Regions from separate parts of the Streptomyces sp. NBC_00846 genome, predicted to be linked through region 1. Evidence: riboswitches for the same ligand, from Rfam matches in the RefSeq annotation. Region 1 holds a riboswitch; each other region holds the start of a gene.
The links. A riboswitch is a leader RNA that binds a small molecule or an ion and turns the genes downstream of it on or off. The one in region 1 is predicted to bind cyclic di-AMP.
Positions count from the first base shown of each region.

Region 2: it holds a riboswitch for cyclic di-AMP, as region 1 does, so the genes downstream of both, OG936_RS03115 (C40 family peptidase) here and OG936_RS21535 (NlpC/P60 family protein) in region 1, are expected to answer to the same signal.
Region 3: it holds a riboswitch for cyclic di-AMP, as region 1 does, so the genes downstream of both, OG936_RS13185 (transglycosylase family protein) here and OG936_RS21535 (NlpC/P60 family protein) in region 1, are expected to answer to the same signal.
Region 4: it holds a riboswitch for cyclic di-AMP, as region 1 does, so the genes downstream of both, OG936_RS27010 (M23 family metallopeptidase) here and OG936_RS21535 (NlpC/P60 family protein) in region 1, are expected to answer to the same signal.

Region 1 covers NZ_CP108846.1:4,640,911-4,643,103, reverse strand. Annotated here, with positions in the region: gene pcrA (DNA helicase PcrA) at 1-827, opposite strand, end outside; cyclic di-AMP (ydaO/yuaA leader) riboswitch at 1,108-1,274, shown strand; gene OG936_RS21535 (NlpC/P60 family protein) at 1,273-2,193, shown strand, end outside.
Region 2 covers NZ_CP108846.1:676,729-678,921, reverse strand. Annotated here, with positions in the region: gene OG936_RS03120 (ATP-binding protein) at 2-433, shown strand; gene OG936_RS03115 (C40 family peptidase) at 641-1,114, opposite strand; cyclic di-AMP (ydaO/yuaA leader) riboswitch at 1,118-1,301, opposite strand; gene OG936_RS03110 (hypothetical protein) at 1,689-1,997, opposite strand; gene OG936_RS03105 (ATP-dependent Clp protease proteolytic subunit) at 2,005-2,193, opposite strand, start outside.
Region 3 covers NZ_CP108846.1:2,872,737-2,874,929, reverse strand. Annotated here, with positions in the region: gene OG936_RS13190 (transglycosylase family protein) at 1-596, shown strand, start outside; cyclic di-AMP (ydaO/yuaA leader) riboswitch at 897-1,068, shown strand; gene OG936_RS13185 (transglycosylase family protein) at 1,072-1,836, shown strand; gene eno (phosphopyruvate hydratase) at 2,165-2,193, shown strand, end outside.
Region 4 covers NZ_CP108846.1:5,871,902-5,874,094, reverse strand. Annotated here, with positions in the region: gene OG936_RS27015 (GntR family transcriptional regulator) at 1-227, opposite strand, end outside; gene OG936_RS27010 (M23 family metallopeptidase) at 506-1,321, opposite strand; cyclic di-AMP (ydaO/yuaA leader) riboswitch at 1,334-1,501, opposite strand; gene OG936_RS27005 (M16 family metallopeptidase) at 1,831-2,193, opposite strand, start outside.

The DNA.
Region 1 (2,193 bases):
CGGAAGCGGCGGCGGTAGTGCTCGGCGACGTCGGGGAACGCCTGGAGCAGGTGGACCGTCGTCATGATGATGTCATCGAAGTCCAGCGCGTTGGCCTCGCGCAGCCGGGACTGGTACATCGCGTAGGCCTGCGCGAGGGTCTTCTCGAACCCGTCGGCGGCCTGACCGGCGAAGGTCTCCTCGTCGATCAGCTCGTTCTTCAGGTTGGAGACCTTGGCCGTGAACGACTTCGGCGGGAAGCGCTTCGGGTCGAGGTCGAGATCGCGGCAGACCAGGGCCATCAGCCGCTTGGAGTCGGCGGCGTCGTAGATCGAGAACGATGACGTGAAGCCGAGCTTCTTCGACTCGCGGCGCAGGATGCGTACGCACGCGCTGTGGAAGGTCATGACCCACATGGCGTTGGCGCGCGGTCCGACGAGCTGCTCGACGCGCTCCTTCATCTCGCCCGCGGCCTTGTTGGTGAAGGTGATCGCCAGGATCTGGCCGGGGTGCACCCCGCGCTCGGCGAGGAGGTGGGCGATCCGGTGGGTCAGCACCCGCGTCTTGCCGGAGCCCGCCCCGGCGACGATGAGCAGCGGGGAGCCCGCATGGACCACGGCGGCGCGCTGCTCGGTGTTCAGCCCGTCGAGGAGCGCCGCGGGGTCGATGACGGGGCGGTGCGCGCCGTCGCGGTAGTACGCCTCCCTGGGCGGCGGGGGCCCGTCGAATACGCCCGCGAAGAGGTCCTCCGGCACCGCTTCGGGTGCGGAGTCCTCGGGGGGCGGCGGGGGCTCTTCCTCCGAGTGCTGGAGGCCGGCCAGGAAGCTGTCGTCAAAGAGGCTGCTCATCGCTTGTCGAGTCTAGGCCGCCGCACCGACACACGACGGCCGCATGCCGAACCGGACCCGGACCGCAGGACCGGCCCCACCCCCTGCCGGGCACGCAAAGAGAGCGGACACCCACTCGCGGTGAGGAATTCCGGGCCCCCTGTCCGCGCCCGCCGCCCCACTTCGCCGAGGTCACGAAGATGTATCGGGCATATCGAACATCAACCTTCACAGCAGCACCACGGGTTGGCTAGCGTGCTCGTCCGGGCGGCCCGTACCCCCAGAGGCGAACCACGCCGAGCGGGCGCCCACGCCGAATCCGGGCTGCCCTCAAGGGAGTTCGGAACCGGGGACCCACACGCATGTACCGGGGTGAATCGGTCCTTGTCCCCCACGCGGACCGTAGGGCAGCCTTCCGTTCCGCCCGAACCCGACAGCTAACCCGGTAGGCGGTCCACGGAAGGAGATGCCGGCCTTGGCATCGCATCGCAAGCCGCGCACCCGGGTGCGCACCACCACACCGGCCGTCGGGCTCACGACGGCGGCACTGGCGTCCGTGACCCTGCTCTCCACGCAGAGCGCGATGGCCGCCCCCGCTCCGAAAGCCGGCATCGAGGACGTCCAGAAGCAGGTCGACGACCTCTACCGGCAGGCGGGCACCGCGACCCAGCAGTACAACCAGGCGAAGGAGGCCGCCACCGCCCAGCGCACCAAGGTCGACGCCCTGCTGAACGATGTCGCCAAGCGCGCCGACCAGCTCAACGAGGCCCGCAGGACGCTCGGCACGTACGCGGCCGCGCAGTACCGCAGCGGCACCATCGCACCGAGCGCCACCTTCTTCCTGGCCGACGACCCGCAGTCGTATTTCGACCAGAACCAGCTGATGAACCGGATGACCAGCCGGCAGCAGAAGGCGATCACGGACTTCCGTACGCAGCAGACCAGGGCGGCGAAGAAGCGTGCCGAGGCGGTGCAGAGCCTGGAGACGCTGACCACGACGCAGACCACGCTGCGCACCAGCAAGCAGGACGTCCAGAAGAAGCTGGGCGAGGCGCGCGCGTTGCTGTCGAAGCTGACCGCCGAGGAGAAGGCGCGGCTCGCGGAGCTGGAGCGGAAGAAGGAGGCGGAGGCCCGGCGCAAGGCGGAAGAACTGGCCAAGCAGCAGGCCGCCGCCAAGGCGGAGGCGGACCGCAAGGCCGCGGAGGCCGCGAAGGCCGCGGATTCCGGCAGCGGTACGGGCACGGGCAGCGGTACGGGCACGGGCACCGGTACGGGCACGGGCAGCGGTACGGGCACGGGCACCGGTACGGACAGCAGCGCCACCACCAAGGCGGAGAAGGTCCTCGCCTTCGCCCGCGCCCAGATCGGCAAGCCGTACGTCTGGGGC
Region 2 (2,193 bases), 4.0 Mb from region 1:
CATGGCAGACCATCAAGAAGCCAGTGTCACTCTGCCGAGCGAGCCGGTCTCGGTCGCGGCGGCCCGGAGATATGTGGACCGGGTGCTCACCGAATGGGGACTGGCCACCGACACGGAGTTCGCCGACGGCATCCGGCTCATCGTCTCGGAGCTCGCGACCAACGCCGTCCAGCACACCTTCGGACAGTCGCCCACTTTCACCGTGGACCTGAGACTGGAACGGGAGGAACAGCTGCAGCTGGGAGTGACGGACAGCCACCCGCGTCGGCCCCGGCGGCTGCCCGCCACCGTTCAGCAGGACAACGGACGCGGCATGGTGATCATCCGCTCCCTGGCCAAGGAGTGCGGAGGCCGGCTCACCGTCACCCCCACCGCCGACGGCGGCAAGAGGGTCTGGATCGCGCTCCCATGGAGCATCCCCGTACAGAACTGAGCGGCCACCCGATCCGCCCCGTTACCCGGACAGGCCGACGGCGGACGGGACGGATGGGCTGGTGGCTGCGCCGCCCGCGTGCCGCCCGCGCCGTAGAGGGCGGAGGTGGCGCGACGCTCACCGCGTGGGGGCTGGTCCTGGCGTCCGGCCCCCTGCTGCACGGAAGTCCTCAGCCGCACCGGGCTTGTCAGCGGCGCTGAGACCGCGTCAGCGGACCCGGCCGTAATAGACGTGTCTCGTCCAGATCCTCTCCAGCCGGACCACCGCACCGCTCCTCGGCGAGTGCCAGATCTTGCCGTGACCGGCGTAGATCCCCACGTGGTAGACGCTGTGACCGTAGTGGAAGAAGACCAGATCGCCGCGTTGCCTGTGTGAGGCCGGGATGTGGCGGGTCTTGTTGTACTGCTGCTGGGCCGTGCGGGGGAGCTTCTTGCCGGCCTTCTTGAACGAATAGGCCGTCAGTCCCGAGCAGTCGAAGAGGTTGGGGCCGGTGGCCCCCCACCTGTACGGCGATCCCTTCTTGGACGCGGCGACCTTGAGTGCCTTCATGGAGAGAGTCGCCGCCTGGGCCTCCGTCGCGGCGCCCGGGACGAGCATGGTGCCGCCGACGGCGGCCAGAGTCAGAACCGAGGCCGTACCGGCCCGGGCGAGCAGAGACGGGACATGAACCTGCGCAGTCATGCGCAACCCTTCGTCAGCCGCCTGTGAAGGATGACCTGTCGGGTTCGGGCTGGCGAAGTTGCCCGGCCGCGCTCGGCGGCTTCACCCCGAGGGCCGACCGGTGATCCGGTCGACCCGTTGTGCTCGGGTCCTCCACTCCTGCCGATCCACTTCTGTCGACCAGACATCCGGACGGCGGCAGGACTCGGCGTCCGCCCGGACCGCCCCGTCGCTGTGGCGGGGGCTTGTCGTCCCACGGATCTTGACTCACCGACTGCCGGATTTCCGAGAATAAGCGACGAATTGTGAGGCTCCTCACGGCTGACCCGTTCGGGTGGAGCCGACGATTCCGGGAACGCCGACGTTCATGCGGACCGGTCCCGTACCAGGGGCGGAATCATGGATTCCGCTCGTTGGCCACCGGGAGCGCGCAAGTGGAGAAATATCTCGCGAGAAGGACTTTCTACGCCGAAAGAGCTAGGAATTTCGATGTGACCACCGGGCGTGTCGCGAAGGGGAGTTGGGTGCCTCCGGCCGGGGGCGGGTTGCGGGGGAGCCCGGCTGGTCCCGGCCGGCCTGGCGGAAAATCGGTTGATCAACTCGTCGGATCGGGGGGTACGGTGACGCGTCCGGCCCGCCGTTCCCCGTCCAGCACCCGTAGCGCCCGGGCCAGGGTGGCGGCGTGGATCCGTGCTTCGCCGCGCTCGTGCATCAACGTGAGGGCGTCCCGCAGCGCGGCCGCCCGTGAGGCCAGTGCCTGTGCGGCCCGCAGTGCGGAGTAGGTGTCGTCGCCGCGGGCCGGGTTGATCCGGCCCAGTTGGTCGAGGACTTCGAGATAGCGGTCGATGAACTCGCCCTCGGCGCGTGTCAGTGCGGGCAGTGGTGGCAACTCCGTTGCTCGCATCGGGCGTTCACCGCGCGCCGTGCGGCGGGAGCGACGACTTCCGGTTCTCCATGACGTGGTCCACCAGGCCGTATGCCTTGGCGCCGGGGGCGTCGAGGATGAGATCGCGCTCGATGTCGGCGGCGATCTGCTCGGCGCCGCGGCCGGTATGGCGGGCCAGCAGCGTGGTGAGCATCTCGTGGACCCGTTCCAACTC
Region 3 (2,193 bases), 1.8 Mb from region 1:
GGACGCTGCCGGGCGTCGATCCGGGGATCGCGCCCGCCCCCGAGCCGGCGCAGAGCACGGAGCCGGCTGACGGCACGTCGGACGCCACACCGTCGAACGGCAACGGCAAGGGCGCTACGAACGGCAAGGGCGCCACGCACGGCAAGGGCGGCTCGAAGGGCTCGGGCGGTGCCGGTGGGTCGACGGACAAGGCCAAGTCCTCCGCGCGGCCCTCGACCACCGAGTCGGCCGCCCCGTCCTCCGACGCGCCCGAAGTGCACGATGTGCGTGATTCATCCGATTCCCTCAGCCGTACGGGTGGCAAGCACCGTGGCGCACCGGCCGCCGAGGCGAGCCGGGGTGCGGACGGCGGGCTGGGCCGCGAGTCGGGCCGCCATGCCTCACGTGGCGACGGTGACGCACGCGACGCGGGCGCCTCGGCCGCCGACGGCACGTACACCGTCCGCCCCGGCGACAATCTCTGGGCGATTGCTGACGCACAGAAGGTTCCTGGTGGCTGGCCCGCGCTCTATGAGGCCAACAAGAGTGCCGTCGGCTCCGACCCGGACCTCATTCTCCCTGGCCAGAGTCTCGATCTCGGCGTGAAGGCCGAATGAGGGCGGTCTGAAAATCGACTAAAAGAGACCCAAAAATCGGGGCAGTTCAGAGGCCTATGTCCGCTTATGCGTAAGTGAGACATGGGTCTCTTTGCGTCAACTGGCGTGTCGCGCCCGGGGACTCCGGCTGTATCGCCTCCCACCTGCGAAAACGATGGTTCCTCACATGCAAGTAAGGGCTGATTGTCCGATGTGTCCATCTTTGAAAGTGGGGGTTGCCTATGTTTACGGTCGGAACCGCTCGCACCGCGGGCCCCGTCGACCGTCACGCCGAATCCTGCCGTCGGTCGAAGGGAACAGACGCGTAAAGCGCCGTAGGCAGGAGCGGGGGACCCAGGTAAGCGCCGGGCCCGATCGTCGAAAGACGCATCAGGACCGGCTTGGGGTGAAGTCGCGCGCTAGGACGTGCGGCCGGGCAACTCACTTGGCCCGAACCCGACAGCTCACCTCGTAGGCGTCGGTGAGGAGAAGTTCCATGCTGTTTTCCAGCAAGGGCAAGCACCGCCGCCCGTCCAAGGCCGTCCGTGTCGCCACGCTCGCCGGTGTCGCCGGTGCTGCCGTCGCCGTTCCGCTGATGGGCGCGACCGGCGCCTCCGCCGCCTCCGTCGCCACCTGGGACGCCGTTGCCCGGTGCGAGTCGGGTGGCAACTGGTCCATCAACACGGGTAACGGCTACTACGGCGGTCTGCAGTTCTCGCAGTCCAGCTGGGCCGCCGCCGGCGGTACGCAGTACGCCCCCCGTGCCGACCTGGCCACCAAGGCCCAGCAGATCGCCACCGCCGAGAAGCTCCTCGCCATGCAGGGCCCGGGCGCCTGGGGCTGTGCCGGTGCCGGCAATCTGACCAACGACGGTGTCAACCCGGGTGTCGACACCGGCTCCTCCTCGAACTCCGGCGCCACCAAGCAGCAGAGCGCCCCGGCCGCGCCGAAGCAGCAGTCCCAGCCGGTGCAGCAGGCGCAGCCGAAGAAGGCCGAGCGCGCCGAGGCCCCCGCCGCCGACCGCTCGGACCGCTCCGCCGCCCCGCAGGCCGAGTCGAAGAAGACCGTCACCACCCCGACCGGCCAGAAGGTCAAGAAGGGTGACGGCGAGTACAAGGTCGTCTCCGGCGACTCCCTGAGCAAGATCGCCGCCGACCACAAGGTCGAGGGCGGCTGGCAGCGGCTGTTCGAGATGAACAAGGACATCGTCAAGGACGCGGACCTGATCTACCCGGGTCAGCAGCTGCACCTGACCAAGTAGTCCAGGGCCTCTCCTCCCCGAGCACCCCGGCCCGGCGCGCATCCCCCCGTATGCGCCGGGCCGGGGTTTCCTGTGTCGCATGCCACCCCGGCCGGCACCCCCGCGCGCCACCCCTACGTGGCGCTTCCGCTCTGTGTGATCGTTCAACTGTTGTAGTTGCTGACCAGTAAAATTCTGACGGTTTGTCCGGCGATGAGCGTCCTCGGGTCCTTTTTCGTCCCAGGGGTCGGGCGGTCGTCCGGCTGAGCGGGCCGGGCCGGTTAGGCTCTTGTCGCAAGGCCAAAGTGACCCTGCACAACCAGTGTCATATCCCAGAAGGAGATGCCTCGTGCCGTCCATCGACGTCGTCGTAGCCCG
Region 4 (2,193 bases), 1.2 Mb from region 1:
TCGGCGGCCTCCTGTCGGGTGGGCTCGGCCACGCAGGCGCCCGCGTGCCGCCGGGTGGCCACGAAACCCTCGGACTCCAGGGTGCGCAGCGCTTCCCGTACCGGGACGCGGGAGACCCCGTATCGACGCGCCAGCAACTCCTCTGTGAGCCGGCCACCGCGTTCGAAGAAACCGGAGACGATGTCGTCACGGATTGCCGTGCATACCGAATGCGCGGGAATGCGCATGTCCGAACCTCCGCCTTAATCCCCGCGAAACGCGGCCGACCGACGCCTGTTCTGCGACCCTATTGCAGTGCGGCCGAATTCCGATGCCGGGTGGAAAATCATGAATATCTCTTGGCCACGGAGCGACTCGGCGGGCAGGTACCGCAGACGGGCACCACGGGCAGACACGGAGGCCGGGCACGGCGAAATTCGGGCACAGCGGAGGCCGGGCACAGCGAAGGCCCCGGTGTGTGCCGGGGCCTTCGAAGAGGTGCTGCAGGTGGGACGGGCGGCTTCGGTCAGACGTTGACGCCGTGGGCGCGCAGGTAGGCGACGGGGTCCATGTCGGAGCCGTACGACGGCGTCGTCCGGGCCTCGAAGTGGAGGTGCGGGCCCGTGGAGTTTCCGGTCGAGCCGGAGAGGCCGATCCGCTGGCCCGCGCCGACGCTCTGGCCGACGGAGACGCCGATCGAGGAGAGGTGGCCGTACTGCGTGTACGTGCCGTCCGACATCCGGAGCACGATGTTGTTGCCGTACGCGCCGCCCCAGCCGGCCTCGACGACCGTACCGGCACCGACGGCGACGACGGAACTGCCGGACGCGGCGTGGAAGTCGATGCCCGAGTGGCTGCCGGACGACCAGAGCGAGCCACTGGACTTGTAGCCGGTGGTGACGTACGAAGCTGCGACCGGGAGCCGGAAGGCGCCCAGGCGGGTGCGCTCGGCGGACCGGGCGGCACGCACCTTCTCCGCGCGCGCCTCGGCCGCGCGCTTCGCTTCGGCCTCGGCCTCCGCCTTCTTCTTGGCTTCGGCCCGCTTCTTGGCCTCGGCCTTCCGCTGGGCCTCCGCCTTCTCCTTCGCCGCGGCATCGGCCTGGTGCTGCTGTGCGGCGGCCTGGGCCTCTATCTGGTCGGCGAGGGCGCTGTCGATGCCAATGACCTGGTTCAGGCCGGTCTCGCCGACGGAGGTGACCCCGGTGTCCGCTGCGAGGGCCGGAGAGGCCGCGCCGCCGATGACGCCGGTGGTGGCCAGGGCCGCGACGCCGGCGATCTTCGCGCTCCTGCGCGTCAGTCGACTCGGGGCACGATGCTTCCCAGTGGCACGGGTGAACGCCATGAAGTGGCTGGTCCTTTCCTTCCTTCTCGCCTACCGGGTTAGCTGACGGGTTCGGAGCAGGAAGGTCTCCTACGGATTACTCGGCCTCGGTGAGGCTCAGGCATCCGATTCACCCCAGGGACTTCGTGGGTCCCCGGCTCCCCAGGCTCGCGCCTGACGGGGACTCGGCGATGACTGTCCGGTACGTCGCGGATGCGGCATACGAGTGACGGACAGCCCGGCCGACGCTAAGCGGGGTCACTTTCATTCACCAAACGGACAGGTCGTTTTGTAGCGCATCCCACAAGACAGACAGACAACCTCTCCACCAGAACGGGCAAAAAGGAAGACCCCGGCGAGATCTCGCTCACAGGGGTCTTCCTCTTGTCCCGGTATGTGGACATGCGACGGGTTGGTGGACCGGGCGACCAGTGGGCTGTCACAGGTGACCCGTCACAAGCGAACTGTCGCGGCCTGGCGGGCCGGCCGGACCGTCAGGCCGCCTCCCGCGTCCGCGACAGGTACGCCCGTCAGCCGGTGACCACCGACACCTCTCCGATGTCCAGTGCCCGGACCGGCTCCTCGATCTGCGCCGCGTCACCGACAAGGACCGTGACCAGCCGGTCGCCCGGGAAGGCGTTGACCACCGCCGCGGTCGCCTCGACCGTGCCGGTCTCCGCAAGCCGGGCGTACAGGTGTGCCTGGTAGTCGTCCGGGAGGTGCTGCTCGACCTGGTCGGCGAGGGTGCCGGCGACGGAGGCCGCCGTCTCGAACTTCAGCGGTGCGACACCGACGAGGTTCTGCACGGCCGTCTCGCGCTCCTCGTCGGTCAGCCCCTCGGCGGCCAGGGTCCGCAGGACCGTCCACAGGTCCTTCAGGGCCGGTCCGGTGGA